DNA from 3 places in the Paenibacillus sp. GCM10012306 genome. Region 2 is predicted to be linked to each of the others. Evidence: riboswitches for the same ligand, from Rfam matches in the RefSeq annotation. Region 2 holds a riboswitch; each other region holds the start of a gene.
The links. Region 2 has a riboswitch for cobalamin ahead of metE (5-methyltetrahydropteroyltriglutamate--homocysteine S-methyltransferase). Riboswitches for the same ligand answer to the same signal wherever they lie in the genome.
Positions count from the first base shown of each region.

Region 1 (10,580 bases), on a different contig from region 2:
AGCCCAATTCAGACACAGACTGCACAGATCCCAATGCATACATGCTGATCTTCACTTCGTCTTTGAAGCTTGGCTTATTCGCCGAAGCATCAAGCTTGTAAGCTCTGGCAATCATCACAGCCATGTCCTGACGGGTAATCGTGCCGTTCGGATTGAACGTCGTCTTGCTGACGCCATCAATGATGCCAAGCTCTTTCGCCTTGATGACATCCCCGTAGTACCATGCCCCCGGTTTCACATCGCTGAATACCGAAGCTGAAGATGCATCAGCAGGCTGATTACCTGTCAATCGCAGCAATAATGCCGCAAACTGTGCTCGTGTAATGTTTGCTTTTGGCGCAAATACAAGACTGTCAGCACTTACTCCCTGCATCAGCTTGTTGTCAAACGCGGTATGCACCGATTTCAGAGCCCAGGCTGAGATTTGCCCTTCATCGGCAAAGGTCACGCTTGGAACCGGAGTCGTAGTCACCGGTGTAGCTGAGAAGCTATACAACTTGTCTTTTTCATTCAAGAAACGGTCGTAGGCTGCAAGCGCCAGTAGCGCTTGTTCCGTTGCAATGCTATTACTGTTCTTGTCACTCAAAGCATGTGCATAACCGCCATCAGCTTGTCTGAATGTCGCCAGATTGCTCAGCAGACCGCCTTTAGCCTTCACAAAACGCGGATCGTTAAGGCCTGTGCCCACAGCCGTCAGAGCAATTATTACCTGCGACACACTTTCGCTGTTCTCATCGCCGTACGACTTGTAACCGCCGTTCTCCAACTGCTGAGAGGAAAGCCAGCCGAGTGCTTTGTCGATAGCCGCTTTAACGAGCGCTTGCTCCTTGTAATTAGATAGAGCTGTTACGGTCATGGCAGTAATATCAATGTCAGCAGCACCGCCAACTGACAACGGGAAGCCGCCTTCTTTCGTTTGCTGCTTCAGAAGCCAATCCACTAGACGTTCACGTGTCCACTGCGCATTTACAGGTACATTGTAAGCGCCGCTGTCCAGTGCAGTCAGGGCGAAAATCACGCCGTTGCTGCCTTGAGCCGTCATGTTAGCATTGTTGTAAATTTTCTCAATCAAATTATAACCGCTGATGCTTTGCGGATCACTGCCCAGAGCCGCTGCAGCCAACGCAATTCGTTCATAATCGGTCACTTTGCGGAACTCGCCTTTAGCCTCAGCCAGTTGAGCTTTCAGGCCGCTCAGGTATGAAGCTGGCACTGTGTTGCCAGAGCGTACCAAACCGATGGCTTGCCAATCACTGATTGCTTCTGCGGATGTAATGTATTTTACAGCCCCGGCAATATCTTTCTTAATCTGATCTTGCTGTGGCTCCCATAGACTGCGGTCAATGACTGCATAGTCGGTAAAGTGACTAACTTTTCCTGTAACAATGCCAGTCTTCGCATCTACCGTAGTCGGAACTGGAATCCATTCATTAGTAGTCTTGTTCAGCCAAGCCATAGTCAAGTTATCTAGATGGTCCGTAGTAACAGGTACTCTAATGGCCAGATCCACCGGCTTCGCGAACTTCGTGCCATCCGGAGTAAATTCATACAGTCCGGATACCAGTTCGGAACGACTGGATGAGAGTTCTTTTACATTAATCGTAACACCACTGGACACTGCGCCAGCCGGAATGCTTAACTGCACTTCTCCGGCATTATCCTTCAATGTCGCTGCTGCTCCGGCTGGAATCGCCTGTGACAAGGACACTGTATTAGCCGCCAAAGTCTGCTTTAGTTCCGCTGCCTGGGCAGCCGTCATTTTTTCATTGGCATTGCTTACGGTTGTAGTCTGTCCTACCTTGTTGAGCGGCAGAGCATTATCCGGGCTGATGACAACCGCAGTGCCCGTTCCTGGAGTACCGGTGGTTGGCCCCTTCGGATCGTTCTCAAAGGATGGCTCACCCAAATCGACTCCAAGATTTGTTGTATAGCGCCAGGCAACCGTATCCCCATCTGCAAGCGTAGTATAGGCACCTGCACTGTAGTTCGGGAATACTCCATTGACCGAGTACATCCAACCGCTTTTCTCACCACGGTCGAACTCTGCCAAGCCATCAATTGATCTGACATATAAACTCATGCCGGAACCGGTAGCAACCACCTTACCTCCCAACTGACGAACCAGTAAGCTATAAGGCGTATCACCCGGGTTCAAATTGACTGTTGTGCTCGGAACAATTGTACCGCGAATGGCATCGCCTTCCACCAAGAAGGTGACCTGCGATTTTGCAGGTGTAGGCGTTGGTGTTGAAGTACCGTTATCCTTAGCAACGGATATTGGGCTTACCGTTCTAACCACTGTTGGAGCAGCATTTTTTTGGTAGCCCGTAACTTCAATTTCATAGTCACCGGCAGTCTTACCGGAAACAAAGGTCGCTTTGCCATCATTATTGGTGGTTACTGTTTCACCTTTAATCGTAACCTGAACACCCTCAGCCGGCAGGATCAGACTGCCTCCCGTGTTCCAATCATCGACAATCTTCTTTACCAGAATAGTAAATGGCTGTCCGGAAACAGGCTGCTTTGGCTCCGCCTGGATGGAATCAATAAAGGAAGTGACTCCGAAATCACCATAATAGAATAATATCTGTTCCCCACTCTGAAGTAAGTAATCCGCTGCCCCAACATTCGGAAGGGTCCAGCCTCCATCTTTCTTCACAGCATAGAACCAGCCATCCCAGCCACCGTATTGTCCCGCTTCTATTTCTTTAATCGCAGAGACATACTCTCCCATGGGACTGTTCGTAACGTCCAGAGAGAGATTACTGGTTTGCGCCAGTTTTCTCAAAGCCTGAAGCGGACTCGTTGCATCTACCGTGCCAGAAGCCAAAGGACCTTCCGGACCTTCAATAGCTATAGAAGAATGAGCTTGTGCTGCTACGCTAAACTGTGATTGAACTGGTAACACACTTGGTGCTGCACCTTGACGGTAACCTGTAAGCTCCACATCATAAGTGCCTGCAGGCAGGCCAACAAAACTGGCTTTCCCCTCACTATCTGTTGTAACCGCATGATCCCCAATAGCTACCTTTACCCCTGGGGCAGGCTTGCTAACAGTCTTGGACGGTGTCGTGTTCCAATCTACCGCATCATTATAGACCTGAACCGTAAAGCCTTCTCCTGGAGCAGGGATGGCCGGCAATACGTTTACATGATTATTCAGACTTGTATCAGCATCGCCGTAGAAAAATAGAACTTGTTGGCCTGCATTAAGAGCATAATCAGCAGCATCTACATCCGACACTCTCCAGTGCCCGTCTTGTTGGAAAGCATATTTCCAGCCGTCAGAGGCACCGTACTGCTGCTGCGAAATTCCGTTAATGCCATTAAGTTTGCCGTTTTGTATATCCAGCGGTATATTATTAGCCTTAGTGACCTCTACCAAAGCCTTAAACGCCGTTGGCGCTTCCACAGCCCCGCTAGTGATCCTTCCTTCAGGGCCTTCAATTGTAATTGAAGCCTGAACGGCCGGTTTTTGTGAAGCCGGTTGCTTTAAGTTATAGAACTTATCTCCTTTAAGGAACAGTTGATAGGAGATTAGTGCTTGCAGTGCCTGTTCAGTTGCAATGCTATCAGATGTTCCTGACATAGCATGACGGAAGCCGCCATCAGTAGATTGGTAAGCTAACAGGTTGGTGATAAGGTTGTGTTGGCCCTTGGTGAACTCTGGTCCTGTCGGGTCAATACCAGCAGTAGTCAAGCCAAGAATAGCCTGTGAGTTAGCCTCACTACTCACGCCCCAACGGCTGTCATAGCCGCCGTCCTTGTTCTGATTCTTGGACAGCCAATCAACGGCACGCTGGCCTGCAGACTCGACTTCAGGAAAGCCGTTGTAAGTGTAGAGAGACTGTAAAGCCATCCCCGTTATATCTGCATTGGAACCAAAAGCCGAGAAGACACCTGACGGATCTTGTTTCGAGATGAGATTATTCGCAATCCGCTCTTTGCTCCAGACTGCATCATCAGGCACATTATATTGTCCGGCTGTAATAGCTAGCAATGCATATATAGGGCCATTTATGCCTTGTGCCGCTACGTCCTTGCTATTATAAATCGGCTCAAGAAGATTATAGCCGCCGAAGTTGGTTGCATCACGACCGATTGCCGTAACAGCCAGAGCCAACCGGGCATACGTGGTTACATACGGAGGAGAAGAAGCAGTCATCGTACTCTTCACGCTCTTCTCAAGTCCGGTAATATAACTATCCGGTATCTTAATTCCAAGCCGCCCGTAGCTCATCGCAATCCAGTCAGAAGTATATCCTTTATTCTGTACATACTTTATAGCGTCTGTAATTGCCTGTTGAACATCTACCGGTTCTTGTGCAGCCGCAGCAAACGCCGCTGCGCCGTAGGTAGCATCTGTTACGCTAGTTTCTGTAACTCCTTGTCCAGTAAGGCTTTGCTGTGCTTCGGCGAAGGCTTGTCCTGCCGGCACCAGCGAAGAGCCAAGAATGGAGATGACCAGCAGTAGTGCCAGTCCAAGCGCAAGCGCTCGGGATGATAACATTCTTTTCATCATGAACCTCTTTTCCTTATAATTTGGTTTATTCTGGTAAAAAAATAAAACCACCCTATTATGAAGGGTGGTCAGAACAAACTTAGCTTGAGGGCAGACGTACGGGAATTTCTTTCCCGGAGTACAATCCATCTGCAACTGGTTCCCGACCTCACCCCCCGAAGGCATGGGAACACTTTGAACAAGGCAGGTCTCCTGGCTCATGCCTCATCGCTTCTTTCCGCCTTCCCGACTCCTTTATAGGAACAGTGGCATTTGAAAAGTCGCTCCGCATCTACAGTGGCGGGACCGCGCCGGATTTTGAACCGGTCTTCCCTTTTAAGCAAACTCAGATATCTGAGTCTGCACCTTCTTCATTAAATATACTACTATTAAATTTTAATATTCCTAATAATAGCTATAATCCCCCGGTATGTCCATAGAAAAACTGCCAGAATCGGTATTGTTCCATATTGACAGCGAAAAAAACTCCTGAATGCTGTATAGCCATAACTTGTCCAAGTCATAACTCAGCAGCTGTTCAGGAGTAGCAACTATTTTTTCGTTTTTGGTTTTGTTGTAGCCGTCGGCTCAGGGCTTGGGTCGTCCTTCACCGAAGACTCATCAGAGGTTGGTGCAAGAGCCTTGTCGGACAATTTCAGCTTATAGTCCCCAGCCTCAATGGTGTCGCCCGGTACCAGCGCAGCCCCAGGCTCCAGCGCAAGGGTTACCTGATATTGGCCCTCTTTCGGAACTACTTGTCCACTTTCTGGCGTAAGCGAAGGTGAAGCGGCAGGATCAATTGTTGAAGAAGACTGCTCTTGCTGATTCGCAGCATGATTAGCTTGATCAGACACTGCATCCTTGGCATTAGCAGATGAATGCGGAGAATTATCCGTTCCCGTTCCATCTGCATTTCCAGTTGCATGGTCAGCAGCAGAATTTTCTTGCCCGGAGGAAGACTCTAAATCCGATGAAGGCAATGAACACGTACTAGTCGTAGCTGTTACTTTATACGTACTCTTGGTGTCATCGGTATTGAGCAGACTAATCTCAGCCGGCTTGAAGCTTTCGCAATCAGCAGCAGTAGGGAAAATAAACTGCAGCTTGCTACCCTCCTCCTGCTCTCCGTCAGGTGCCAGCAGATAGGCCATGACCGGCCGCTGGTCGGTACCAGCAGTTTGGGCCGGACTTGGCTGCGGACTAATCTCCGGTAGGGTACTATCCTTCCCGTCCGGTCTCAGCATGCTAACAGCTATAATTGCAATTATCAGGACAATTCCAATCGCGAGCCCCGAGATCAGGATTTGAAATCGGCTGCGGCTGACCCACCGCGCCAGCGGTGAAGCCAATTGGGAGCGGGCTTCATTATATACATTTTGCAGAGCAGGATGTGCAGCTGCAAGATAGGATTTGCGGAATTCGCGATTCTTGAATGCTTCTCGGTCATTACTGAGGAAATATTTCAGAATCGCTCGGCGGTACCCCGGCTGCAGCTTCTTGTTCGAGATTACAAACAATGGATTGCCTTGTGTCCAAGCCAGGAAGCGGTAGACGGTCTCTTTATCCGAACCTGCTTTCTGGTTAACCAGCTCCAGCAGCGCTTCGTAATCCAGCGGTCCCCCCTCACGGCGACTGCTATAGTAAAAGCCCAGCGGCAGCCGTTCGAAAGGTTCAACGGACCTCGCCTCCTTCAGCCAGCGCCGTCCAAGGAGCTGCACATCATCTAGCTCCTTTGGAGTCAGTTCCGCGAAGATTCCTTCATCCGGCTTCTCTTCCCCGAACCAGCGGTAAGCGGCCCGCAGTGCATTCTGCTTCTGCTTGCTGATTTGATCCAGCGGCGGATACCATTTAGCAGCACCCTTCGGATAACGCAGGAAGGCAATATCCAGTAGCTGTTCCTTTGTTAGTTCCGCCAGGGACAAACGGTTCAGCAGAAAACGGTCAGCGGCTGCAGCCAGTCCGCGCAGAAGTTCAAGCGCCTCAGGCTGGATACCACCGCTGCGCCGCCGTTCCTTCTCGGCTTTCTCCACACGCTCATGGATCCCGGCCGCAGCGGCAACAGGATCGGCTTCACGCTGAAGCTTTTCCAGCAAATAATCCTTGGTTTTGTCCTCAATAAAGGCCTGCTGAAGCACCTCGGGCAGCGTACGCCCCCAATAGAGGACAAAACCGGCAATATCCGCTGCCGATGTGGCGGCAGCCAGACGATTCTCCAAATACGGCTCCAGAAGCTTCCGGCGAAAGATCGGCTGGGCCAGCACTTTTTTGAAAAAGGCCGCACTCAGCTCTTCTTCACTCTCGATAATGGTATACGCTGCCTTCAGGTCGTCCTCGCGCCCTTGGTTGCTGTTATTCAGCATCCCGTTAATGAAATAATCGACGATACGGTCCCTGTAATTATGTCCCGGCAGCACATAGTAAGCCTTGAAGCTCTCCATTACCGCAGGTATCAGTGGCCCCCCTTGCCTGATCAGATCATATTCACGGTCAAATCGCTCTAGAAAAATATCATTCAACCGGACTCGCGACTGTAGCGCGCCATCCCCTTTGAGATAATCAAGCAATCCACCGAGAACGGCATATTTGTTCTGTTCATATAAGCTTTCATTGCCTTGTTCAATCTCGTAAAATACAGCCAATTCGTTATATAGCCCCAGCGATAGCTTGCGATCCAAGCTTTCCCCGTCCAACATCCGGTCGGCAAATTGACCAAAGTCATTCATGCTACTGCCGCTGCTCGTCACCTTCCAGGCCAGATCAGCATATGGCTGCCGTGAATCCCCGAAATCGACATTACTGCTGCGCCCGGAGACGAGGTCGAACGTAAAATCCTTCTCCACAGTGCGGTCGCCGGGGCGAAGTGAACCTTTCTCTACAAAGGTCAAATGAATATATTTGCGGCTCTTTGGCTCATTGGCGTACGTAATGACACCCAGTCTGCGACGGAACTCATTGGGTAGTGCGCCAAAAATAACCTCTGTTAGCTCTGCTGCCCGCTTCGACAGCTCTCCAATCGGTACATCCAGCGACACATAGATCTTCTTCTTGCCGGCCACGGAAGTCATCACCGCCTGCAGCAGTGCCTTGAACAAGCCCTCCCCAATGTTCAGAGAAGATAGCACTGTCACAGGGTCGACCTGTGTTCTCCCCGCCACCAGAATAGAAGGCAGCTCTGGCAAAATGCCACCCAGCTCACCTGTGTAACTCTCCGCAAAATCCGCATGCAGCCAATCCCCATAACGCTCTACAATCTCTTCTGCACGAGCAGCCGGAACAACAAAGTTATGGGCGAAAAAAGCACTCCGCTGCCCCGTGAAATCTGCCGACTGATAGCGGCTGTTGCCGATGACGGTCTCCCCGTTCTCCGTATGGAACAGGTGTAGGGCCGAGGGGTAGGCTGATTCGTCCTTCTCCCCGCGCGCCGTAAGTTCCGCCGGAGCATCATAGAGGCAGAAGGGATGAAGGATTTTTTTGATAAAACCGCCGTCCAGCCCTTCCGACTTTGCTACCGTATCGAACCCTTCTGTGGAGCGAAAAATCCCGCGCCGCTCCCGGGTGTACATCTGCTGAGTGATCATCGCCCCTGAATGATTCTTCACGGGCCGTCGCTCCCCTCGATGTATTTCAGCTTGTGAAGCAGCCAGATGAACGGCTCGTCCACCCGAATCGGGCTGACAACTCCTTCAATCTTCTGATTCACAGGATTGCTGCCGAGTGCGGATACGGCAAAATAAGCAGTGTTGGAGAAATACACATCCATCGTATCCTTGAACGGGCGGTCCACCTTGCCGATAAACCGGCGAATTTCCCCGTCAATGTTGTGAAATTCGTCCAGATTTAACGTTTTACGATGCACATAGTTATTGAAAACGTTGCTGTTGGACTTGATGTAATCGCCGTCTTCATCTTTTAACGAATGCAGCATGTCGCTCTTCGCAAGAACGATTGCGGTAGGAATGTCCGTCTTGCTCTTCTCCTGATAAGCAATAAAATCACCGAACATGGTCAGCACAACGTCGCGCGGCTCATCATATTGCGAGACCCATTCCCCCGGACGATCGCCCAGGTTGATGCGAATCTTCTCACGCACCGAACGGATTTGTAGCGGATCGACCATAAACAGGATACCCGCAGAGTTCTTGATATGCTGTCCGTGCAGCCCCAGATAATCCTGATCGACCATACCTTCACCCGCAACATCGAAGAAGACCAGCGTCAGCGGTGGTTTGCTTTCATCCTTGAAGACAAATTGGAAGATGAATGGCTCCTGCATCTTTTCCTTCTGTGTCGAAGCCAGCAGATCCCCGCGTTCAAACAGCGGCTCTTCATAGAGCGTGCGGAACTTGCGGCTAATCTCGGCATTCAGCGGCATGCAGGCAGCATCAAAATGCCCGGCCGTGGTGTGCTGGAGCGTATGAATCAACGCCGTCATGTACACTGACTTCCCTACTTGGGAAGCACCGATAATAGAGATAATATTGCTTGGTACCTTGCCTGCTGTGACCGGAAGCTCGTTATGGCAGGATGGGCATAACCGTCTACGTGTAAGCACCCCATAGCGGTCCGTCAGACCAGTGAGCACATTGTCTGTGTAATGATGATATTCCTCAGGGATATCGGCTGGACGAATAATAGCCTCAATGTCATCCACAGTATCCAGCCCGAAGCGTTCACGGTATTTATTGAGCGCATCATCCTCGCCAAGAGCGTAATTCTCATCGTCCTCCCGGCTATGCATAGCCCGAAAGACCACGTCCTCCGGCGCAAATTTGGTAAAGCAGAAGGGACATACGATATCGTAATAGAGCGGTCGCGGCTGCGACTGATTCTTTTTCATAAAGCGGCTAAAAAAAGACATCTTTCATCCTCCTTAAAGCTTTACGCAGTAAAGCCCGTTTCGTTCACACTGGCCAGCCTGGACTGCGTGAAGTATTGCAAATCACCTTGCTCCTGGTGCAAAGCGCCTTACTCCGGTACCAGTTCATAGACAAGCCCATACTTCCGTCCATCTGTGAAAAAGATACGTACAAAATCATCCTTGCCGATCTCAATCGGCGGAAGCTGGTTACGTCCGGCGGCAAAGTCCTGTACGAACGGAAAGCGAATGCCATCGTCTTTGCCCGCAGGATGACCGCCACGTTTCTTAACATAACACAGCACATCTCTTGCTACCGGGACCTCTGCCGTAATGGACATATGTACGGTCTTTTGCTTGGCGAACAATCCTTTTTTCTGAACAATAGAGTAATAGATCCGTGCCTTGCCCGCACTGACAAGCACGCGGTTGGCGTCGTCCCTCTGCTGTACCAGCACGGTCTCACCGTTCTCCGTATGACGAGCATAGACGGTGTAAGCGACCAGCCCGATATCATCAAGCCGGTCACGATAACCGTTATTAGATTTGTATTCTTCACGTGTATAGAGCTTCATTCCGCCGGGCGGAATGTCTCCGGCCACAGGCTTATCCGCAGGGCCTTTATGAATGCATACGGCCTGCACACCATCCGGCCAGCGCCATCTCAGCGTGCAGAACCGATCCTCCACCTGTGTTGTGATCTCAGTGATCAGGGGTGTGGATGAATCTGCTTCAGCATACCTCATGACAATAGCTCCTTTCCACTTCTCCTAGAATCCCTTGCTTCCCCGATTTCTGCGTGGCCGCTCAAAGCTGTCCGATGTCGTAACCGCGGCAGGCGATCTCGTGCCTCTCCGGGTCAATCGGCCTTCGCCAACCGGAATGACTCCGGTGAACACCCCAATGATTGCAGCCAGAACCAAAACAGCCAGCAGGCGGATGAGCGCATCACTGAAGGTGTGGCCGCTAAGACCGTATTCCAGAATCAAACCTGCCAGCAGACCAGATGCGGCGCCGCCGATCCCGAAGCTCTTGGCCAGATGGCGGTTGTCGAAGACAATGCCCAGTCCCAAGCCCAGTGCAGTCCCGATAAGAAGCAACGACAAGATCCGGACCGCCGCATAATAAGGACTGTTCTCTGTAGCGTCGCTACGCTCCGTCAGAAGCGTCCGGTCGCCGAGGCGATCATAGATTTGCTGAAACACATCGCCAAGACGTCCCGCA
Region 1 covers NZ_JBHRYW010000017.1:29,520-40,099, forward strand. The annotation lists gene ACFORK_RS26290 (S-layer homology domain-containing protein) at 1-4,510, opposite strand, end outside; cobalamin riboswitch at 4,688-4,886, opposite strand; gene ACFORK_RS26295 (GAP1-N2 domain-containing protein) at 5,053-8,100, opposite strand; gene ACFORK_RS26300 (TRAFAC clade GTPase domain-containing protein) at 8,097-9,359, opposite strand; gene ACFORK_RS26305 (beta-mannanase) at 9,467-10,102, opposite strand; gene ACFORK_RS26310 (vWA domain-containing protein) at 10,127-10,580, opposite strand, start outside.
Region 1: another riboswitch for cobalamin. It lies ahead of ACFORK_RS26290 (S-layer homology domain-containing protein); the one in region 2 lies ahead of metE (5-methyltetrahydropteroyltriglutamate--homocysteine S-methyltransferase).

Region 2 (10,580 bases):
GCCAAAGCCGAAATTGCCAACACCACTGGGTAATCCCCAGAATGTGCGATAAATGTGAACCAGGGCTGCATCATCAGTCAGCTATGGATATGGACATATTAGAGAGACCGGTCAGAATTTCTGGCCGGTCTCTTGCTGATTTTTAATGGATGCAATCGTCTCGAATACCCGCGAGTACACATCTTTGATGTTGGTATCATTCACAATGTTATTGTAAAGTCCAAACCCCCAATCCTGACGCGCCATTACTGGCGGATCTCCACCGGGTTGATCCTCAGGGTGCAGAAGAAACCCGGAAATATACATACCGGGATCTATGTCAAAAGTGCCGTATTCCAGATCCTCGACAGTAAAAAAGGCGGCGGGCTGCTTGGATTCTACGAAGAAGATGGGCAGCCTCGTCTCCCCGTACTTTTTCGCATATTGTCCTTCAGCGGCTTCGCGAAGATGCTCTTTCATAATAAAGACAGCGTCGTAATGGGACGCAAGCTCAGCCCCTCTTTTCAAATCATCAAAAGTAATTTCAGTGAAGGTCACATGTCTTTCTCTCACGATCGGCGGTTCGCCTATAACTGCCAGGCGTAAGCCTTTGCCACTGTACATGGGTGTATCAACGGATTGGGGGACCGATTTGAATTCACAGCCTGCAAACAACATGACCAGTGATACCAAGAACAGTAGTTTAATTGGTTTCATAGCGTTCATATCTCTAAAGCTCCTATCCAATTTATAATTGCAACGATATTCCATTATTTTACTTGTGATTATAGGATACCATAGAAAGTAATTGCTGCGTATTTCATAGCGCGTAATTTGACGTACATCACCGGTGCTGTATATATTAGTTGGCAAACCCCCGGCTAAAGAGGTCTGGGTCAATTGGAGGCGCAAATTAGTATGTTTAAAATATTCATTATTGAGGATGATCAGGGGCTGGTATCTTTGCTCCAGGACTACTTACATAAATTCGGTTATGAGACACAGGCGGTGGACAATTTTGAGACGGTGCGTGAGCAGTTCGAGGCGTTTGCTCCGCATCTGGTGCTGCTGGATGTCAATCTGCCTAAATTCGACGGGTATTACTGGTGCCGCCAGATTCGAGGTGTATCTACCTGTCCGATATTATTCATTTCGGCAAGAGCGGGCAAGATGGATCAGGTGATGGCACTGGAGAACGGTGCGGACGACTATATCACGAAACCCTTCGATTACGAGCTCGCTATGGCCAAAATCAAAAGTCAGCTCCGGCGCGCCTATGGCACTTACGCGGGAAACCTTAATGAACGGAGTCTTACAGTCTCCGGAATGACGCTGGATGTGGAACGGCTGGTGTTATCCCGGGGCGATGACCGGATAGATCTCAGCCATACAGAGGTCAAGATTCTGGACGAGCTGATGCAAAAAGCCGGAGCCATCGTCACCCGTGACCGCCTGCTGGAGAAGATATGGGATGATCAGGTGTTTGTCGATGACAACACGCTTAATGTATACGTGACCCGTGTCCGCAAAAAACTAGCGGTGCTGGAGATCCATGACGGCTTGCAGACCGTGCGCGGCCAAGGTTACCGGCTGACACCGAACTGGGGGAATGGGGAGTGAAGCTATTTTTACGGGAGCAAAAGACGTTAATCCTTGTATATCTGTCCCAGCTAGCAGTCATTACACTGGTGTACAGACTGGATGGTGGCAGTGACGTCAGTGTCAGTCTGTATGCCGATATTCTTAGCACTTGTCTGCTGCTTGTCTACCTCGGTTTCCGTTACATCTCCAACCGGACCTTTTACGAACGAATGACTGCTCGGCCTTCCACGCTGGATGAAACGGGCGGGCCATCGCAGGATACGCCGCTGGCTGAGAGTCTGCGCGGGCTGCTAACTCATCAATTTCGCCTCTATAAAAATGATCTGCACAGCTACCGCCACAAGTTAGAGGAGCATATTCATTTCATCAATCAATGGGTTCATGGCATGAAGACCCCGTTGTCTGTCATTCATCTAATTATTCAAGATAAAGATGGCCCGCCCTTCACGGCGATCGGAGACGAGCTGGACCGTCTGAAGAAAGGACTGGAGACCGTGCTGTATACAGCACGACTGGATACGTTCGAGCATGATTTCTACGTGGAGCGGATGGAGCTGCAGACCGTCCTGCGGCGAATCACCTCAGAGCAGAAGCGACTGTTCATCCGTAGTCGTGTATATCCGTCTATTACAGTAGAAGACAATATTGCTGTGACCTCGGACGAGAAATGGCTATCTTTTGTGCTGACCCAAATCATTACAAATGCGGTCCGATACACGGTAAAAGAGGGAGCAGTCATTCATTTTGCAGGCTACCTGCAGAATAACAGGGTAGTGCTGGATATACGTGATGAGGGGGTAGGCATTCCGCCGAGCGATCTGCCGCGGGTGTTTGACCCTTATTTTACTGGCGTAAATGGCCGGAATTTTCAGGAATCCACCGGAATGGGGTTGTACCTGGTCAAGCAGATCTGTACCAAGCTCGGTTATGAGGTAAGCATCATTTCAGAAGTAGGAAAAGGCACCACAGTACGGATTGTATTCTAACCACCTTACAATTGTGTAAGGTAACTGTAAGTTTCAGAAATAGCTAGCGCCTGTGACGTGTTTGTATAATAAAACCATTCCAGGCCACGGAAGGAGCGACGACACTTGCCCATACTTGAAGTCAATAATTTATCCAAAATTTATGAGGGCCAAGTGTCCACGCATGCGCTGAATCATATCCGGTTTGCTGTGGAAAAGGGCGAATTTGTCGGTATTATGGGACCCTCAGGAAGCGGGAAAACGACTTTGCTGAACGTTATCGCCACCATCGATCAGCCTACCTCCGGTGAGATTTCGATTGGTGGACGAGACCCTAATCTGCTCAGCAGACAAGAGAAGGCCTTGTTCCGCCGTCATGAGCTGGGTTTTGTATTTCAACAGTTCAATCTGCTCGACACGCTCACCGTGGAAGAGAACATCATCTTGCCGTTGACACTGGCTGGAGCCTCTATCCAGGAGATGGAAAGCCGGCTGCTACAGGTATCGGAAACACTTGGCATCGGGCATCTGCTTAAGAAGCGGACGTACGAGATTTCCGGCGGGCAAATGCAGCGGACGGCCATCGCCCGCGCGATGATCCACCGACCTGCGCTGATTTTGGCCGACGAGCCTACAGGCAATCTGGACTCCAAAACATCGACTGAAGTGATGGGTATGCTGGAGCAGATCAATGCTTCGGAGGGGGCGACGGTGCTGATGGCTACACATGATGCCGTGGCCGCGAGCTTCTGTCACAGGGTGATTTTTATCAAAGACGGGCGATTCCACAGCGAGATGTACCGGGGCAGCAGCCGGGCCGCCTTCTTTCAGAATATCATTGATATGCTGTCGCTGCTGGGAGGCGCGGGCCATGACCTTTCGGCAATTCGCTTATAGAAATGTAATTCGTAACAAGCGGAAGTACGCCGCCTATTTTGTCAGCAGCTCGTTCTCGGTGATGATCTTCTTTCTGTGCGCTCTGTTTATTTATCACCCGGATTTGTCTAAGGATCTGATTTTCAGTACCGCCACGCGGACAATGATGGTAGCCGAAGGGTCCATTTTTGTATTTTGTTCTGTGTTTGTACTTGTATCGGTGGGCTCTTTTCTGCAGTCCCGCAAGAAGGAATTTGGTATTCTGCTGATGCACGGGATGACGAAGCGGCAGCTGCACCTGATGGTTTTTTTGGAAAATATGATGATCGGCAGCACGGCAATTGTCACCGGTACCGGACTGGGCCTGCTGCTTGGCAAGCTGTTTTTGATGATCGGCTCCGGCTTCCTTGGCATTCAACCGCTTCCCTTTCATCTGCCCTGGCAGGCCCCAGTGCTGACCATTTGCAGCTTTGTGCTGTTGTTTGGACTGATCTCGCTGTGTACGTTTGCTCTAACGGGTCCTGAAGACCCGATGCCGCTGTTCCAGGGTGAAGGCAAGAATGAAGAAGAACCTAAGGCTTCTATAGTGCTTGCGCTTTTGTCAGCAGTTTGCCTAATCGTTGGGTATGTAATGGCTGCTACAGTGCGCGCGGCTTTGGTGGATGTCATTATGTTGCCTGTTGTGGCTATTACGGTAGTTGGAACTTATCTGTTCTATACCCAACTGAGTCTTTACATTGTGAAGCTGCTGAAGAGAACTCGGCGGTTCTATTGGCATCGGATTAATCTGATCGCACTCTCAGGTCTGTCATCCCGCTGGAGAGAGAACGGACGCATGTTCTTTATCATCACGATTATTTCGGCTGTGTCCTTCACTTCTGTAGGTGTATTTGCTTCGATTCAGACATTGACCCGGGAACTGAAGCTTAATTATCCGGCGGCTGTGGGCTATGTGGCTAAAAGTACGGAAAGCGCGGCAGAAACAGAACAGCACCTGGATAGCATTCGCAGAGAGCTCCAAGGCCGTGGTCTGCCCTTTGATACACTTAGCATTCCGATTAAATATGCAGAAGTGATATCGCAGACTGGCCCGGATCGGACCCGGCTGCTACCGCTGATCTCTTACAGCCTTTATAAGCAGGCGCTGCTGAAGGCTGGCTTCCGTTCGTTCGAAGGTCCGCTTGAAGGGCATGACGGACTGGTTATGATCGGTTCCCAGCGGGATCGTAGTCTGACGAGTGAACGAGTCAAGGCTACGTATACACTGCGGCAGGGGAGCATAATTCGGGAGATCGGCTACACGGAGGAATTACCGATTGCGAACCATCTGCTCCCGATGCTGAACGGCGTTGACGGGGGTGACTTTAGCGGCATTGTGGTTAGTGATGAGCTATATGACACTATCCACCCCGTGCAGACAGATAAGTACACAGGATTCTATGTCGCAGATTTGCTGCAGACAGTTGGAATCGCGACTGATCTTTCCGTCAAGGGCAAGAAGGCGTACGAGGCCGATTACCCTTATGCGATTGCGGTCAGCGGCACATTGTTTGAGATCCACAAGACACTGTACAGTACAATGCTGTTCGCTTCTTTGCTTGTGGGCACAGTATTCTTCATTGCAGCTGGCAGTTTTCTTTATTTCCGTCTGTACATGGATCTGGATTATGATCGTCTGCAATATTCCACCTTGGCTAAGATGGGATTAACGGACCGGGAACTGGACCGAATTGTGACATTTCAGATGTCCCTGATGTTCTTTGTGCCAATTGGACTGGCTATACTGCATAGTCTGTTTGCTTTTATTGCGCTGCAGCGTTTGTTCTACCTGTCGATTGTGACGGAGACAGGAGCGGTGTTGGCGGTTTATTTTGTCGCACAGGTACTCTACTTCTTCTTCATCCGAAGTCGCTATCTGCGCAATCTGCATAAAAATTTAAGGAGGATGTAACATGGACCTGCTCATGATTATTAAAGCAATTATTCTAGGCATCGTCGAAGGTATAACCGAGTTTGCTCCCGTATCCTCTACAGGTCATATGATTATTGTGGATGATATGTGGCTGCAGTCACAGGCGTTTCTGGGCCAACATACGGCGAATACGTTTAAAGTAGTTATTCAATTGGGTTCTATCCTGGCGGTTGTCGTTATTTTCTGGAAAAGATTCATTGATCTGCTGGGTCTGAAGCGGTTCAGCCGCAAAGAAATGCAGCCTATACAGGATGGACAGCCACAGCAGTCTTCCGGTGAAGGAGGGCATCTGAAGCTTCGTATGGTGCTGATCGGCCTGATTCCTGCCGCGGTCCTAGGTTTACTTACAGAGAATTATATTGATGACCATCTGTTCTCGACGGCAACTGTATTGATTGGACTCGTCATAGGTGCTGTATTCATGATTTGTGCCGACCGTTTTGCGCCGAAGAAGGTGCAGACTGAAACGGTCGATCAAGTGACTTACAAACAAGCGCTAGGCGTTGGACTGATGCAGTGCTTCGCCTTGTGGCCGGGCTTTTCCCGCTCCGGTTCAACCATCTCCGGGGGCGTACTGCTCGGGATGAGCTACCGGGCAGCAGCCGACTTCACGTTCATTATGGCCGTGCCGGTCATGGCCGGAGCTACACTGATTTCTTTAATGAAGAACTGGCAATACTTCACGATGGAGTCGCTGCCGTTCTTCATCGCTGGCTTCATCAGCGCCTTTGTCTTCGCCCTATTGTCGATGCGTTTCTTCCTGAAACTGATCAATCGGGTTAAGTTGCTGCCCTTCGCTATCTACCGAATTGTGCTAGCAGCAGTGGTGTATATTATTTTCTTCTAACTGGCTATAAGGATTCCGTATAACTGTTACACTCATAATCTATTGCGGTTTACTTGGTATTCCAGTATCATGACGTTATATTCATTCCCGAAACTGAATAACGGATACAGGTGCCTGCCGGATGATAGACATACCGGATGGCTTAATAGGGAAGTTCGGTGCAAGACCGACGCGGTCCCGCCACTGTAACGGAAGAGTCTTCAGCAACCCTCGTCACTGGCAGCATATGCTGTTCGGGAAGACGGCTGAAGATGTAGACGCCGCAGCCAGGAGACCTGCCTGTTTCGACAGCACAGCTTTACCTACGGAAGATAGGATGGTGTTAGACCAGCTACAAGTATGTATAATACTAGGGCGTCTTTCCCTCTGACTTCTTACAGGGAGAGACGCCTTTTTTGGGTATAAAACATGACGTATATAGATTATTAGTGAGATAGGGGAGGAACCTAGGAATGACGCAAACAGTAAAAGTGAGCAACCTCGGGTACCCGAGAATCGGGAAGAACCGCGAATGGAAAAAGAACCTGGAGACCTTCTGGTCTGGTCAAAAAGATGAAGCGGAATTCCGCTCCGAAATGGAGAGAATCCAGCTTGAGCATTTGCAAACTCAAAAGGAAGCTGGCATTGATCTGATTCCGGTCAATGATTTCACATTCTACGACCACGTCCTGGATGCAGCCGTAATGTTCGGCGTTGTGCCTCCACGTTATGATTACGACGGCGGAGATATCGGCTTGGATCTTTACTTCGCAATGGCTCGTGGTAATGCTACAGCCACTGCTTGCGAAATGACAAAATGGTTCAACACGAACTATCACTATATCGTTCCGGAGATCGGCAATCAAACGCCGCGTTTGACCGAAAACAAGCCACTTGCAGCATATCGTTTTGCCAAAGAGAAAGCAGGAATCGAAGGAAAGCCGGTTGTCATCGGTCTGTACACTTTCCTGAAGCTCTCCAAAGGCTTCCAGTCTTCTGAAACAGCTGAAATCGCTAAGCGTTTCCTGCCTGTATATGTACAACTGCTTCAAGAGCTTCAGCAAGAAGGCGTGAAGTGGGTTCAAGTGGACGAGCCTGCGGTTGTAACTGGGCTTACCAATGAAGACATCAGCTTGCTTGAGTCGATTTATGCAGAAATCGCTGCAGCTGTGCCTGGATTGAACATCATCCTGCAAACCTACTTCGAAGCTGCTGAACCGCTTGAAGCGTTGCTCAAGCTGCCTGTACAAGGTCTGGGTCTGGACTTCGTGCACGATGGCGGTACAAACCTCGAGTCGATCGAGCGTCTTGGCTGGCCGGAAGACAAGATTCTTGGCGTTGGTATCATCGACGGCCGTAACATTTGGCGCTCCGACCTGGATGCCAAGCTGGCATTGCTCGACAAACTGGCGACTCATGTTAGCCTGGATCGTGTATTCCTGCAACCGTCCTCCAGCTTGCTGCATGTACCGGTAACCGTAGAAGGCGAAGATAAAGTAAAATCGGTAATCAAGAACGCACTGGCATTCGCAAACGAGAAGCTGGTTGAACTGAAGCTGATTAGCTCTGCACTGGAAAACCGTGATGCAGTTGCTGCTGAGCTGCAAGCTAGCCGCGATGCGCTTGCTACCTTCCGTGCGCTGCCTGAGCGTGGCCGTGAAGATATCGCTGCAGAGGTGCGTAAGCTGGCTGTACTTCCTGCAAACCGTAACCTGCCATTCGCAGAGCGCGTGAAAGTACAACAAGAGAAATGGAACCTGCCACTGCTGCCAACAACAACGATTGGAAGCTTCCCGCAAACACCGGAAGTTCGTCAAGCACGTCTCAAATGGCGTAAAGGTGTATGGAACCAAGAGCGTTATGATCAATATATCCGCGATCAAATCGACGAAGTCATCACATTCCAAGAGAAGCTGGGACTTGATGTACTCGTACACGGCGAATTTGAACGTACAGACATGGTTGAATTCTTCGGTGAGAAGCTGGCTGGATATCTGTTCACTCGCAATGGCTGGGTGCAATCCTATGGCTCCCGCTGCGTGAAGCCACCGGTAATCTATGCTGACGTTGCTTTCATCGAGCCAATGACAGTTAAAGAGAGCGTTTATGCACAATCCCGCACCAAGCTTCCGGTAAAAGGCATGTTGACTGGACCGGTAACGATCCTGAACTGGTCGTTCGTCCGCGATGACCTGAGCCGTGAAGAAGTGGCGAACCAAATCGCGATTGCATTGCGTCATGAAGTGAAGGCACTGGAAGACGCTGGTGTTGAAATGATTCAAGTGGATGAGCCTGCGATTCGTGAAGGTCTGCCGCTGAAGCCAGAAGACCGTCAGCATTACCTGGATTGGTCGGTTAAAGCGTTCCGTATCTCCACTTACGATGTCAAAGATACGACGCAAATCCATACGCATATGTGCTATAGCGAATTCAACAACATGATCGATTCCATTTCCGATATGGATGCGGACGTTATCTCCATCGAAACTTCCCGTAGCCACGGCGAACTGATCGTAAGCTTCGAGGAGCAAGACTACGACAAAGGCATCGGCCTTGGCGTATACGACATCCACAGCCCGCGCGTACCGGCTGTAGAAGAAATGACTGTCAACATCGACCGCGCTCTGCGTGTACTGGACCCAGAACTGTTCTGGATCAATCCGGACTGCGGACTCAAGACTCGCGGCTGGGCAGAAACCGAAAGCGCCCTGCGCAACATGGTTGAGGCTGCTTCGATCGCAAGAACAAAGACTAGCGTAAGCAAAGCTTAAATGTAGCGCTGTAGGCTACAATATAGAACTATAAAAGAAACCAGCAGCTCTCTCTTCGTGGGGAGGCCTGCTGGTTTCTTTTATTGGGGAACTAGAACTGGCTCGGTTCGCTTAGACCATTTTAGCTGGTTGAGTCTAGCCAAACGGGAAGTGAGCAAGAGCATATAGCAGGAGAGTAAGGGCGTTGGGTGGATAAGTATGAGCATCCGGTTGTAAGGAGGAAATAAAGTATTATACTGACGATGCTTCATTAAGCCAATAGGGAGTTTGGTTATAATTGTTATTTACTGTAACCGATAGTGCTTTGATGTGGTAAAATTGAAGCTACTTATCATAAATACGATAGGGGGTATATTTGTGTTTTTAAATGAAAATATAGAAGTTGGAATAGACCTAGTTTCCGCTTACAAAGATAATAAGGCTTACAGAGATAGTTTTAATCAACTAACGACTTTAGCTTTTGATATTAACTTTGAAGTTTGGTATCAGAAAGGTTTCTGGGATGATCGTTATATCTGCTATTCATTTCTTAGAGATAGTAAAGTCATCGCTAATGTTTCTGTCAGCAAAATGGACGTAGTGATTAATGGGTTAAACAAGAAAGCGATTCAAATTGGAACAGTTATTACTCACCCTGATTTCAGGGGAAAAGGGCTTTCTAGAGCATTGATGAATCATGTTCTTAATATTTACGAGCAAGAATGTGATATCTTCTTCTTATTCGCTAATAGTACTGCGATTAACTTTTATCCGAAATTCGGATTTGAATCCTTTGGTGAATCGCAATTCAAATTGAAATTTAATCCCGTTCCAAATGAGGATTCCACCATATGCAAGCTGAATTGTTCCAATGAAGAAGACTTGGAATTTATCAAACGAATGGTTTTGTCCCGCAAACCTATTTCAGGACAATTTGGTGTTAGCAATAACCAAGGACTTTTTATGTTTTACGCTTTAAATGTGTTTCCCGAATCAATTTATTACTCGCAAGAGGACGAAGCTATTATCGTCTATCAGCAAGAAGGTCATACGCTTCATCTATACGATATAGTTAGTCAAGATGATGTTCATATAAATAGTTTACTTAACCGAATTGCTAATGAACAGACAGAGAGTATTCAATTTCATTTCACACCAGATCAATTCACTGAGAAAGCTCAGTATGAGCCGATGGATAATAATGACGATATGCTATTTATTAAGGCTAACTTTGCCATAGATAAAAATTCAAAGTTCTGTGTACCTGTACTAGCGCATGCTTAGCGTTATAATTTTATTTTTTTCCAATTAAGCTAACGGGAAACGATAATTGAACAACAAAAGAGGCAGTCTACGACTTTATTTTCGCAGAACACCAGTAGGTGAGCAGGGAGTGAAAAAGGGGAGTAAGAGCATCCAGCAGGTGAGTAAGGGCGTAGGGGAAGGCGAGTATGGGCACAGCAGAAGAGTCAGAGCATGGAGTGGGCGAGGAACAGATACAATCGAGTACATACAACAGGGGAGCGAGAGAATGCATCAGGTGGGCAAGAGTTAGCAGACAAGCAAGAGCCTACAGTAGTAAGCAAGGTTGTATAGATTGTAAAAGGGGT
Region 2 covers NZ_JBHRYW010000001.1:619,053-629,632, forward strand. The annotation lists gene ACFORK_RS02765 (YitT family protein) at 1-52, shown strand, start outside; gene ACFORK_RS02770 (hypothetical protein) at 112-705, opposite strand; gene ACFORK_RS02775 (response regulator transcription factor) at 898-1,599, shown strand; gene ACFORK_RS02780 (sensor histidine kinase) at 1,596-2,567, shown strand; gene ACFORK_RS02785 (ABC transporter ATP-binding protein) at 2,673-3,443, shown strand; gene ACFORK_RS02790 (FtsX-like permease family protein) at 3,418-5,373, shown strand; gene ACFORK_RS02795 (undecaprenyl-diphosphate phosphatase) at 5,375-6,241, shown strand; cobalamin riboswitch at 6,333-6,538, shown strand; gene metE (5-methyltetrahydropteroyltriglutamate--homocysteine S-methyltransferase) at 6,694-8,991, shown strand; gene ACFORK_RS02805 (GNAT family N-acetyltransferase) at 9,349-10,254, shown strand; gene ACFORK_RS02810 (hypothetical protein) at 10,301-10,525, shown strand.

Region 3 (10,580 bases), on a different contig from region 2:
CGCCGCCACCTTTTTCTATCACTATTAGCTTTCTTGCTTTAATCAAGCGATCAATCATTCTCGCTGAAAAGCCTGTTTGTCTTGATACTTCCGCTATTGATATCATTGTGTCTAAATCACCTCCGTATTCCAATCCTCTAAGAATGCTCGACTCTTTTCAGCATTTATTACAGCTTGAGAAAGCTGAGTAATGGCTCTATTCATTTTCTGCATACCTGTTAGTTCTTCAACGTATACCATAACAGAGCTATCAAAAGTATCACCTCGGGCATTAGCTGTTTGTCGAACATTTAATCCCAAATCATCTAAACAAATATTTGTAAAAACCCCCCTTAAAGTATGAGTGTTAAAAACTTTGGAGGTTAAATAAGTGTACTCGTCAAAACGTTTTTGTATTAATAATCGTTCAATAAATTTAGAAACAACGCGTTTGAATTTTTCTTCATAAGTTTTTCCCGTCATTGGACTACCAAATTTATTAACAAAAAGTGCATCATCCACTGGGAATTTCTTGGGTGCTTTACGTGATTTTATAGAATTTAAATGTCCAAGATACAGTAGATTCATATATTCACTAGGTATAATAATTTGATGACGACATTTCTTTACTGCTTCCTTTGACAGATTTCTCTTATCTTTAAATAAATGTTCTTGCCTATCATCAATATCTACAACTAATGAGTTACCAGAATACCTTAAACTGCTAGTTACTAGATTTACCACTTCACCTCTTCTTAGCCCCCCAAATCCCTGTAGACCCAGTCCGAAGGCGATGTCTTTACACGACTTTAAACTTAATGCTGTATCGATAAATTCAACTAGTAATTGCTGTCTGTTCTCGCCAAAGTCTCTTAATTCTTTCTTTGGTGTGGAATTTCGCGCATTTCTATTCATCCTTACAAATGGGGTTGAATATTTTTCGTGTCCCTTTTCGTCTATGTATGTGTTTATAAATAGATTTTCATTAATAATCCCTTGCTTTTGAAGAAAGACATAAAGAGCAATTAAAACATATTCCTTACGATCCACTGTTTCCCTGTTAATGGGTTTACCATGCTTATTTAATTGTATCTCTTGGTTTTGTAGAAACTTTGCCCCATGAACAAAGGAAAGTCCAAAAAGACCGTGTTCGAATAATTCTAGGAAATCCTTCTCTCCCGAATTAGTCATAATCAATAAATAATTTAAAAATTGGCAAACAGTACTCGCTACTTGCCTTTCTCTCTCTAAAGACATTGATTTACTTCTATAATCAATAAGAAATTCGGTGATAGGATGAGGATACGCTATTTTGCTGTAGGTATTAAAAAATGCGATTTCGTAGACTCTAATATTAAATCCACGAGATCGTGAATATTCTTTATCAAGTGTTGTTAACCTATAAATATACTTGCCTGATGTAGTAAATGTCATTCAAAGGCGCTCTCCTTTTTTGTGAAATAAAAACAAAAAACGCATGGAGAAAAAGACGGTCTCATTCGAGTTCCGTTCTAATTTTCTTCATGCGTCGCGTGACCTGAAGTCGTACTGCTAAAGTCTCCCATAGGGTGGAAAAATGGACCGTAGCTACTCCCATATGCTATTTAATGAAATATATATAGATATAATTCTTAAAACCTAAAAGTACTTGAACTTCGTTCTGCGGAGTCTGCCTCGCACTGAGGCTGTAGCCCCTATTTTAATACCAATTCTATGTTTATTCAATATATACACTATTAATTTTCCCAAGATGATATAATATGGGATAAATCCAGATAATAAAATCCTTGATATGAAGGGTTTATTTGATAAATTTTTCGTTTGAAAAAAATAATCCCTGTGACAGGTTATATAATGACGGCTATAAATCCAACCGGGCGGAGCCGCCGCTGGAGCTGATTCCCCAGTTCGATCTAGTGAAGGAAGTTGTAGCAGAGCTTGGCGTACCCAACGTCGGGCTGGTAGGCTATGAGGCCGATGATTGCATCGGTACACTGGCAGCCGGTTATGGTGAAGAATCTGAGGTTTACATTATTACCGGAGATCACGACATGCTTCAGCTTGTTACGGACAACGTGAAGGTCGTGATTATGAAAAAAGGCCGTTCCAACTATAAGGTGTATGATCCGGCGGAACTGCTGGAGGATAAAGGTCTTACGCCTGCCCAGGTCATAGATTTGAAAGGCTTTATGGGCGACACAAGCGACAATTATCCTGGCGTTCGCGGCATCGGCGAGAAAACGGCACTTAAGCTGCTAACTGATTATGGTACGGTCGAAGGCGTTATCGAGAATTTGCAGCTGCTGCCTAAGGGAGTGCGAGCCAAGATCGAAGCCGATCTCGATATGCTGCATCTATCACGGGAACTGGCAGAGATCCGCTGTGATGTTCCGGTGGTCTGCACGTTGGACGAGTGCCTGTGGGCGCTTCAGCATGAATCTGCGGCTCGTAAATTCAAAGAGCTGGAATTCGGCAGCCTGATGCACCTAATTGCCGAGATTCAGGAAGAAGAAGGTATTGTGCAGATCGAGCTTGGCGATTTGGGCTAGAGTAATACAAAGTTAGAGTCTAGTGAAAAGCCCTGCAGTGCAGGGCTTTTTGGTATGCTGCAAGGGAGAGTGGCGGGGGGAATCCGCTAATAACCCAGTTTGTATCGGTATAGATGCGGTACATATGAATTGTGGCTACTTCGCTCTGATTGCATAGTATATTGAGTTCAATGTTTGGACACCACATTTATTTTCCGGGGGTAGCACGCATGAAGTCCAGAAACAGCAATACGTCGGCCTATCTGGCCGCTATTCTTTATGCCTCAATTATTGGTTTTTCCTTTTTGTTCGTCAAAATGACGGTCACCGAGGCCAATCCGCTGGATGTGCTAGCGCATCGCTTCGCTATTGGCTGGATCGCAGTGGCCGTACCCTTTCTCTTCCGCTGGGTCAAACTCCGTTTCACCTGGAGTGATGTTCGCAGACTGCTCCCGTTGGGCCTGTTATCTCCAGTGCTGTTCTTTGCGCTTCAGGCGTTCGGTCTAATGAGTGCTTCTTCTTCGGAAGCAGGCATCATTCTGGCGATGGTTCCGCTGTTTACCGCGCCGATCGCGGCTTTTTTTCTTAAAGAACGAACGAATGTTATCCAGAAGCTGTCCATCCTGCTGTCTGTATCGGGTGTTATTTTCATCTTCGCGATGAAGGGAGGCGCTGGCTGGAGTGGCAATAATGTGGCTGGACTGGTGTTACTGGTGCTGTCTGCACTGAGTATGGCAGGTTTCAGTGTGCTGGCAAGGCCGTTGACACGGAAGTATACGCCTTTGGAGATCTCTTTTGTTACTATGGCTATGGGCTTTATTTTGTTCGTGGCTGCTGCTTTGATCAGGCATGGAACGGCAGGCACACTGAATGTCTTCTTCCAGCCGTTCGCAGATTCCAAGTATTTGCTGGCTCTGCTGTATCTGGGTATCCTGTCTACAGTGATTAGCAACCTGTTGTCCACTTATGCGCTAGCCCGGCTAGAAGCTTCCAAGGTCAGCGTCTTCAATAACCTGTCTACGCTAATCTCTATAATCGCCGGAGCCATGATTCTGCACGAAGAACTGACGGTGGCACATATTATTGGCACCTTCATGATTATTACAGGGGTGCTTGGCACCAACTTCGGAAAGCTTCCTTGGAAGTCCAGAGGTGATGCTGCGTCGCTGAATGCGGGAAAAAGCCCGGGTGCCTGATTTTGAGTAAAGAGCTGATTCATCATCTATTACGGATGGGAACGGCTCTTTTTTTTTGAATGTAAATTGGAAGGAATTCCTAACCCCCACTTTTATCACAGACACGTAATGCCAAGTCCGCTATGATGTACAAGATCAATTAGCGATAAAACAAGGTGCCCTTGGATGCCAAGGGGTAACAGGGAATCGGGTGCAACTCCCGAGCGGTCCCGCCACTGTATAGGAGAGCCGTTCTTCACCAGGTCACTCGAAGCAAGATTGGGGAAGACGAAGAGCCGGCGTTATCATCCGAAGCCAGGAGACCTACCTTGTTTTCGCACACCAAGACTCTACGCGGATAGGAGCGGTGTACGAATTGACGGAAGAGCTGAAGGCGGCAAGCGGCCCATGCAATGGCGGACTGTGGATAAGTTCCCTTTGCACAAGGTGACTGCTAGTTTCTGCTGTCTTGAACGGAGTGAGACTGGAATGTGAATTCCGAGCCCATCCCTCTCTTTCGTAAGCAATGGCGTACATAGATCTCCCACCTGTTAGGGTGGGCTTTTTTGGCTTTCAAAGCTTACAAATGAACTTAACGTGGAGGGAAATGGGATGAAACAACGCAGGATGTGGAGTTTTATGCTGCTGGTCGCCGGATTTACCGTGTATTTGCTATTTAATGAACCGGGAACTGCACAGGCCATGCACATTATGGAGGGATTTCTGCCAGTGGGCTGGGCGCTGTTCTGGTGGGCGGCATTTCTGCCGTTCTTTATTCTAGGAATTATGAGGTTGAAAAAAATGACGAAGGACAATCCGGAGCTGAAGCTGCTTCTGGGCTTGTCCGGGGCCTTCACTTTTGTACTGTCAGCACTCAAGATGCCTTCTGTCACAGGAAGCAGCTCTCATCCGACGGGAACCGGTCTTGGTGCAATTATGCTTGGTCCGCTGCCCATGGGCGTTATTGGCTCAATTGTGCTGCTCTTTCAGGCGCTGCTGCTTGCCCATGGTGGAATTACTACGCTTGGTGCGAACGCCTTCTCGATGGCGGTGGCTGGTCCTTTTGCCGGCTATGCGGCGTACAAACTGATTATGGGGACGACCCAGCGCGAAAAACTCGCGGTATTCAGTGCGGCAGCCATCGCGGATCTTATGACCTATGTGGTCACCTCAGTCCAGCTGGCAGTAGCATTTCCGGCTGCCGATGGCGGGGTGATGGCTTCGTTCATGAAGTTCGGAAGCATCTTTGCCATCACGCAAATTCCGCTTGCCATCAGTGAAGGATTGTTGACTGTGCTGCTCTGGAACTGGCTGAAATCTTATAGCCCGCATGAGCTGTCTTTACTGAAACGCCAAACGAAAGGGGCCCAATCCTAAATGAGTGCCAAATGGAAAAATGCCTGGATGCTTCTGGCAGTCGTTCTGCTGGTTGTACTGCCGTTACTGTTTGTAGAAGGGGAATTTGGCGGGGCTGATGATGCTGCAGAAGGCGCGATCACAGAAATTGATCCTTCATATACCCCTTGGTTCAAGCCGCTGACGGAGCTGCCGGGAGAGACCGAAAGTATGCTATTCGCCTTACAGGCGGCTATCGGTGCCGGGGTGATTGGCTATACGATCGGTCTGCTCAAAGGAAGACAAGGCAAGCAGAAGCTGAATGATCAGAAGAATTGACGCTGTCTCCTATGGCAATGCTTTTCGCAGCCTGTCTCCGATGTGGAAAAGCGGATTCGCCGCAGTCATGTTCGTGCTGTCCTTTGTTCTGGACCCAGCTTTACAACTAGCTATTTCACTATGGCTGATGATCTGGTGCATCTTCTATGCCAAGATCCCGATTCAGTTATACGGGATGCTGCTGGGTTCCGCATTGCTGTTCTACTTGATCAGTCTGCCAGTCCTTGTAGTAGAGATCGGCCGTCCGGCAGCCGGAGAGGCAATGGTGGTAATGCCGTTGCCAGGATCTTCACTCTCGCTCTATATGACGGCTGCTGGACTATGGCGAGGTGGGCTGCTGCTGGCAAGAGTGGCAGCTTGTCTGTCGTGCTTCTTTTTTCTGATTCTTACCACGCCGTTTGGCGAACTGCTACAGGTGCTCAGCAGATTGCGGATGCCGCAGATTGTACTAGAACTGATGCTGATCATGTATCGTTTTTTATTTTTGCTCAGCGACACCGCACATGGCATGATGCTGGCCCGGCGATTGCGCGGTGGCACAAGGGGATTTATGCCCAAGCTGCGAGAGGCTGCGGGGATGGCTGGCGTTTTGTTCGCAAAGACGGTTCAGCGATACCATGGTCTATCTCAAGGGATTTTGACCAGAGGGTTTGCTGGCGATATTGTTTTACCGCCCTGTGAGACCCGTCCGGTTCCGGTTCGGTATGCTATTGAGGCTTACATCGGAATGACTGTATTGGTACTCGTTCAGAGCTGGTTGGCCTGGCGATTGTGAATACCGTTGATCCCATCATTTGGGGTCGATAAAGGAGAATCATCATGAATAACTCAAGTCTGGCTTTTGAGGAAGTGGTGTTCCGGTACCCGGACACGAGGGAGCCTGCATTGCAGGGACTGACTGCGTCCATTCCTAAAGGTTCCAGAACAGCTGTGCTGGGCCATAACGGATCGGGTAAGTCCACGCTATTTCTACACGCGGTGGGTATTCTCCGGCCGCAGCAGGGAGTTGTGAGGAAGGATGAGGCAAGGCTGTCCTATGCCCCCAAAGACCTGGCTTCCCTGCGCCGCAGCGTCGGGCTGGTGTTCCAAGACCCGGAGCAGCAGCTGATTTTAAACACGCCTCTTGAGGATGTATCGTTTGGGCTGCGGGGTTGCGGTATGGCTGAACCTATGATCAAGCTGCGCTGCCGCGAGGTACTGGAACGGCTGAACTTAACAGAGCTAGGAGATAAGCCTATCCACCAGCTTAGTCTGGGACAGAAAAAACGGACGGCGCTGGCCGGTGTGCTGGCGATGGAACCAGAACTGATCCTGCTAGATGAGCCAACAGCTTATCTGGACCCTATGTCCGAAACGCTGTTGCTGGAGGCGCTTGATGATATACATGCCCGAAAGGGAACTACACTGGTCATGGCTACACATGACATGAATCTGGCTTACCACTGGGCGGACTGGATTATTGTCCTGGATAAGGGAATATGCAGGGCGTGTGGCAGGCCAGAAGAGTTGTTTGCCAGCCGGGAGATAATGCAGACCATCGGTCTGGGTTTACCGTTGCTGGCTGATGTATGGCAGAGCTTGCCGCCGGAGCTGATATCGGGGCAGAAGGCGCCCCGGACTGCGGATGAGTTCAAGGCTGCTCTGAGTGCACTGCTTACAAGTATTGAGAGGCGAGGAAGTACGGTAACGAGATTATAAAGGGACGAGGAGAATTATGGATAAACAGGGCAAGCTGCTGATCATCGGTTTTGGACCCGGTGCAATGGAACATATTACGGGTCGGGCACTGGCGGCAATAGAAGAAAGCGAAGCGGTAATCGGCTACAACACCTATGTTGAGCTTATCAAGCCACTGCTGCGGCATCAGGAAATAGTCGGCACAGGCATGACGGAAGAGATCAGCCGGGCGCAGGAAGCTGTACGCAGAGCAGAGACAGGACAGACTGTTGCTGTAATATCCAGCGGGGATGCCGGTGTATACGGCATGGCCGGACTGGTGTATGAGGTGTTAATTGAACGGGGCTGGAACCCGGAAAAGGGGATCCAGGTCGAGGTGATTCCCGGCATATCCGCCATCCAATCATGCTCATCGTTGCTTGGCGCACCGATTATGCATGACGCTTGCACGATTAGTCTCAGCGACCATCTTACACCATGGGAGAGCATTGCGACCAGAGTGGAGGCGGCAGCGGCAGCGGATTTTGTTATCGCGTTCTATAATCCGCGCAGCGGGAGGCGGACCCGGCAGATCGAGGAGGCCCGGAACATTCTACTGCGTTATCGCGAGCCTGGAACGCCGGTCGGCATTGTCAAAAGCGCCTATCGTGATCGACAGCAGACCGTCGTAACCACACTCGAGGACATGTTGGAGCATGAGATTGGCATGCTGTCTACTGTCATTATCGGCAACTCGGCGACGACGGTTTTCGAGGGGATCATGATTACCCCGCGCGGATATGAGCGCAAGTACAGCCTTGGCGCGGAGACACAGGCGCTGAAGCCTCACGAGCGGCTGCGGACCTCGGCGGAGCCGTGGTCATTGACCGCGTCAGAGGGAGTCACCGGGCAGCGGGGCGAAGCCGTTGCTTGTCACCCTGCAGCAGGAGGAGCAACCTGCGCAAAGGCAGTACAAGTAGAGGGCACACCCCAAGTGTTCCCGGCCTTGAAGCAGTCAGCAGCGATAATGGCTGCAGAGGGTGGAGAGGCTGAGGCAAGGATCTTCACAGCGGAGCTGGAAGTCTTGCCTCCAGTGGGCAGCCGGACATTGACGGGGGCTCAGTTGGCGCTGCTTGCAGAAGTGGCGGGACCAGCGGGCCAGGTTACCCATACACGAGAAGGGCATTTCCTGCTCCGCAGCATAGCGTGCCGACCACAAGAGCTTGCCCGCAAGCTTCTCGGGGCAGGAATGCGTGTCATGCAGCAGGGGAGCTTCGTGCATGTGGAGACCTGCGGCTTCTGCGAGGGCCGGAGAGCAGGCGGCCTGGGTGCGGCCATAAGATTGAATTATCTTCTGGCCGGACAGCCGGTGCCAAGGGAACTTAGAATCCAGGTCAACGGTTGCGGGATGACCTGCAATTCTGCAGTGCTAGATGACATCGGGGTGGTCTACTCCAAGGGCAGCTTTGAGCTGTATCTCGGGGGCAAGAAATCCGGACGCAGTCCCCAAGCGGGTACTCTTGCCGGCCAGGGGATGAACGAGGATGAAGTCATTGAAGCCGTTATGGCGGTTGTAGGGAGATACCGTGAGCTGGCGACGGAGAACGAGCGTTTCCATACCTTTTTTGCGAGGGTGGGGCTTGCAGGAATATGTTTAGGTTCAGATCATGAGGCGAAGGTCACGAAAGTCGAGACGGCTGTGAGAACAGTATTGCTGGTAGGGCATGGCAGCAGAGTGGCGGAAGGCAACGATGAATTAAGGGCGTTCGCGAATTTGCTGGCAAGACGCAGACCAGAGCTGAAGTTCGAGACCTGCTTCATTGAATTGGCCGGTCCTTCCATAGCCAAAGGTATTGAGAACTGCGTGCAGGGTGGGGCAACTGCGATATATGTGGTGCCGATTATTTTGTTCGCGGCTGGACATTCCAAGCTGGATATTCCTCAGGCGATCGATCAGGCCAAGGCTCGGTACCCTGGTGTTGATTTCATCTATGGACGCCCAATCGGTGTGCAGGATAGGGCGGTGGAGATTCTGTTGGACCGGATCTCCGAAGCTGTGCCAGTGATTCCTTCAAAACAGCCGAATCCACAGAAAGAGGTTTCAGTTGAGAAAAAGGTGAACATTCCCGACGAGGAGACGGTAGTTCTGCTCATGGGCCGCGGTGGGAGTGACCCTGATGCCAACAGCGATTTTTGCAAGTTAAGCCGTTTACTCTGGGAACAAACCTCCTATAAAAGTGTTGAGAGCTGCTTTATTGCCATTGCCAAGCCTTCCCTTGCAGCGGGGCTGGAACGCTGTCTGCTGCTAGGCGCGCGTAAAATCATCGTGCTGCCGTATCTACTGTTTACCGGCGTATTAATCAGGCAGTTCAATGAAAGGGTGGCAGCCTTTGCCGCTGAACATCCTGACATCGAAGTGGAAATCGGCAGTTATCTGGGTGCTCACCCGCTGCTGGTGGAGATGCTGGAAGAGCGAATCGATGAGACTCTGAATGGCCGCAGCCATGCCAATTGCGACAACTGTAAGTACCGTACCGAAGCAGGGGTGCACCACCACCACCATGGACATGACCATCACCATGAGAATGGATGCGGACATGATCACAGCCATGGACATGATCATCATCATGAGAATGGAGGTGGACATGGTCACAACCATGGACATGACCATCATCATGAGAATGGATGCGGACATAATCATAGCCATGGACATGAGCACCACCATGATGAGCATGATCATACTAACGGTCACAGTCAGTGCCAGGGGCATTATGACTTCAATCACGGTTCTGTCCATCATCGTTACTGTCAGATGCACTCCGACGATCGAGAAAGAGATCATGGTCCCGAACATTGCAATTGTGCCGGTGACCACCAGGAGTGCCCGAAGGAAGAGCAAGAGGTGTCCGGACAGCTTGATCGCATCGGCCAGCCGGTCTCCGGTTCGGGAACGGGATCACGCTGATGATATTTATTTTGTGCGGCACGAGCGACGCTCGGGAGCTGGCCTTGATGCTCACGCGGAATGGCCTGCCGCTGCTGACATCGGTCGTGACGCCAAGCGCGGCAGATTCGCTGCGCGAAGCCGGTCTGAATACGCGTGTTGGCAGGTTGGACCAAGGCTGCATGACTGCTTTGTTGCGGGAGGGTAGATTCCGTGCTGTCGTGGACGCAAGTCATCCGTTTGCGCTTGAGGCTCATGCCAATGCAGCGGCAGCGGCAGCTTCCCTTGGCTTACCCTATCTCCGCTATGAGCGGAGAAGCCTTACTTATGCAAGTCATCCGAGGCTGCTGTCTGTCTCTTCCTATGCGGAAGCTGCCGTCAAAGCGCGGGAGCTGAAAGGCTCCGTGATGCTGACTACCGGCGGGAAGACGCTGGAGATCTTTGCCGAAGCATTGCTGGGTGATCCTGAGATTACGCTGACGGTGCGCCTGCTTCCATGCCTGGAGAACATGGAGAAATGTCTCGCTTTGGGGATAGAGCAGCGGAATATTATTGCAATGCAGGGTCCTTTTTCACGTGAATTAAATGAGGCTTTGTACCGCCAATACGGCACAACGGTGATGG
Region 3 covers NZ_JBHRYW010000010.1:225,720-236,299, reverse strand. The annotation lists gene ACFORK_RS21465 (hypothetical protein) at 1-106, opposite strand, end outside; gene ACFORK_RS21460 (hypothetical protein) at 112-1,413, opposite strand; gene ACFORK_RS21455 (5'-3' exonuclease) at 1,785-2,528, shown strand; gene ACFORK_RS21450 (DMT family transporter) at 2,738-3,703, shown strand; cobalamin riboswitch at 3,840-4,028, shown strand; gene ACFORK_RS21445 (energy-coupling factor ABC transporter permease) at 4,295-5,059, shown strand; gene ACFORK_RS21440 (energy-coupling factor ABC transporter substrate-binding protein) at 5,060-5,356, shown strand; gene cbiQ (cobalt ECF transporter T component CbiQ) at 5,340-6,131, shown strand; gene ACFORK_RS21430 (energy-coupling factor ABC transporter ATP-binding protein) at 6,176-7,054, shown strand; partial or broken gene cobJ (precorrin-3B C(17)-methyltransferase) at 7,071-7,902, shown strand; gene ACFORK_RS21420 (sirohydrochlorin chelatase) at 8,040-9,977, shown strand; gene cobK (precorrin-6A reductase) at 9,977-10,580, shown strand, end outside.
Region 3: another riboswitch for cobalamin. It lies ahead of ACFORK_RS21445 (energy-coupling factor ABC transporter permease); the one in region 2 lies ahead of metE (5-methyltetrahydropteroyltriglutamate--homocysteine S-methyltransferase).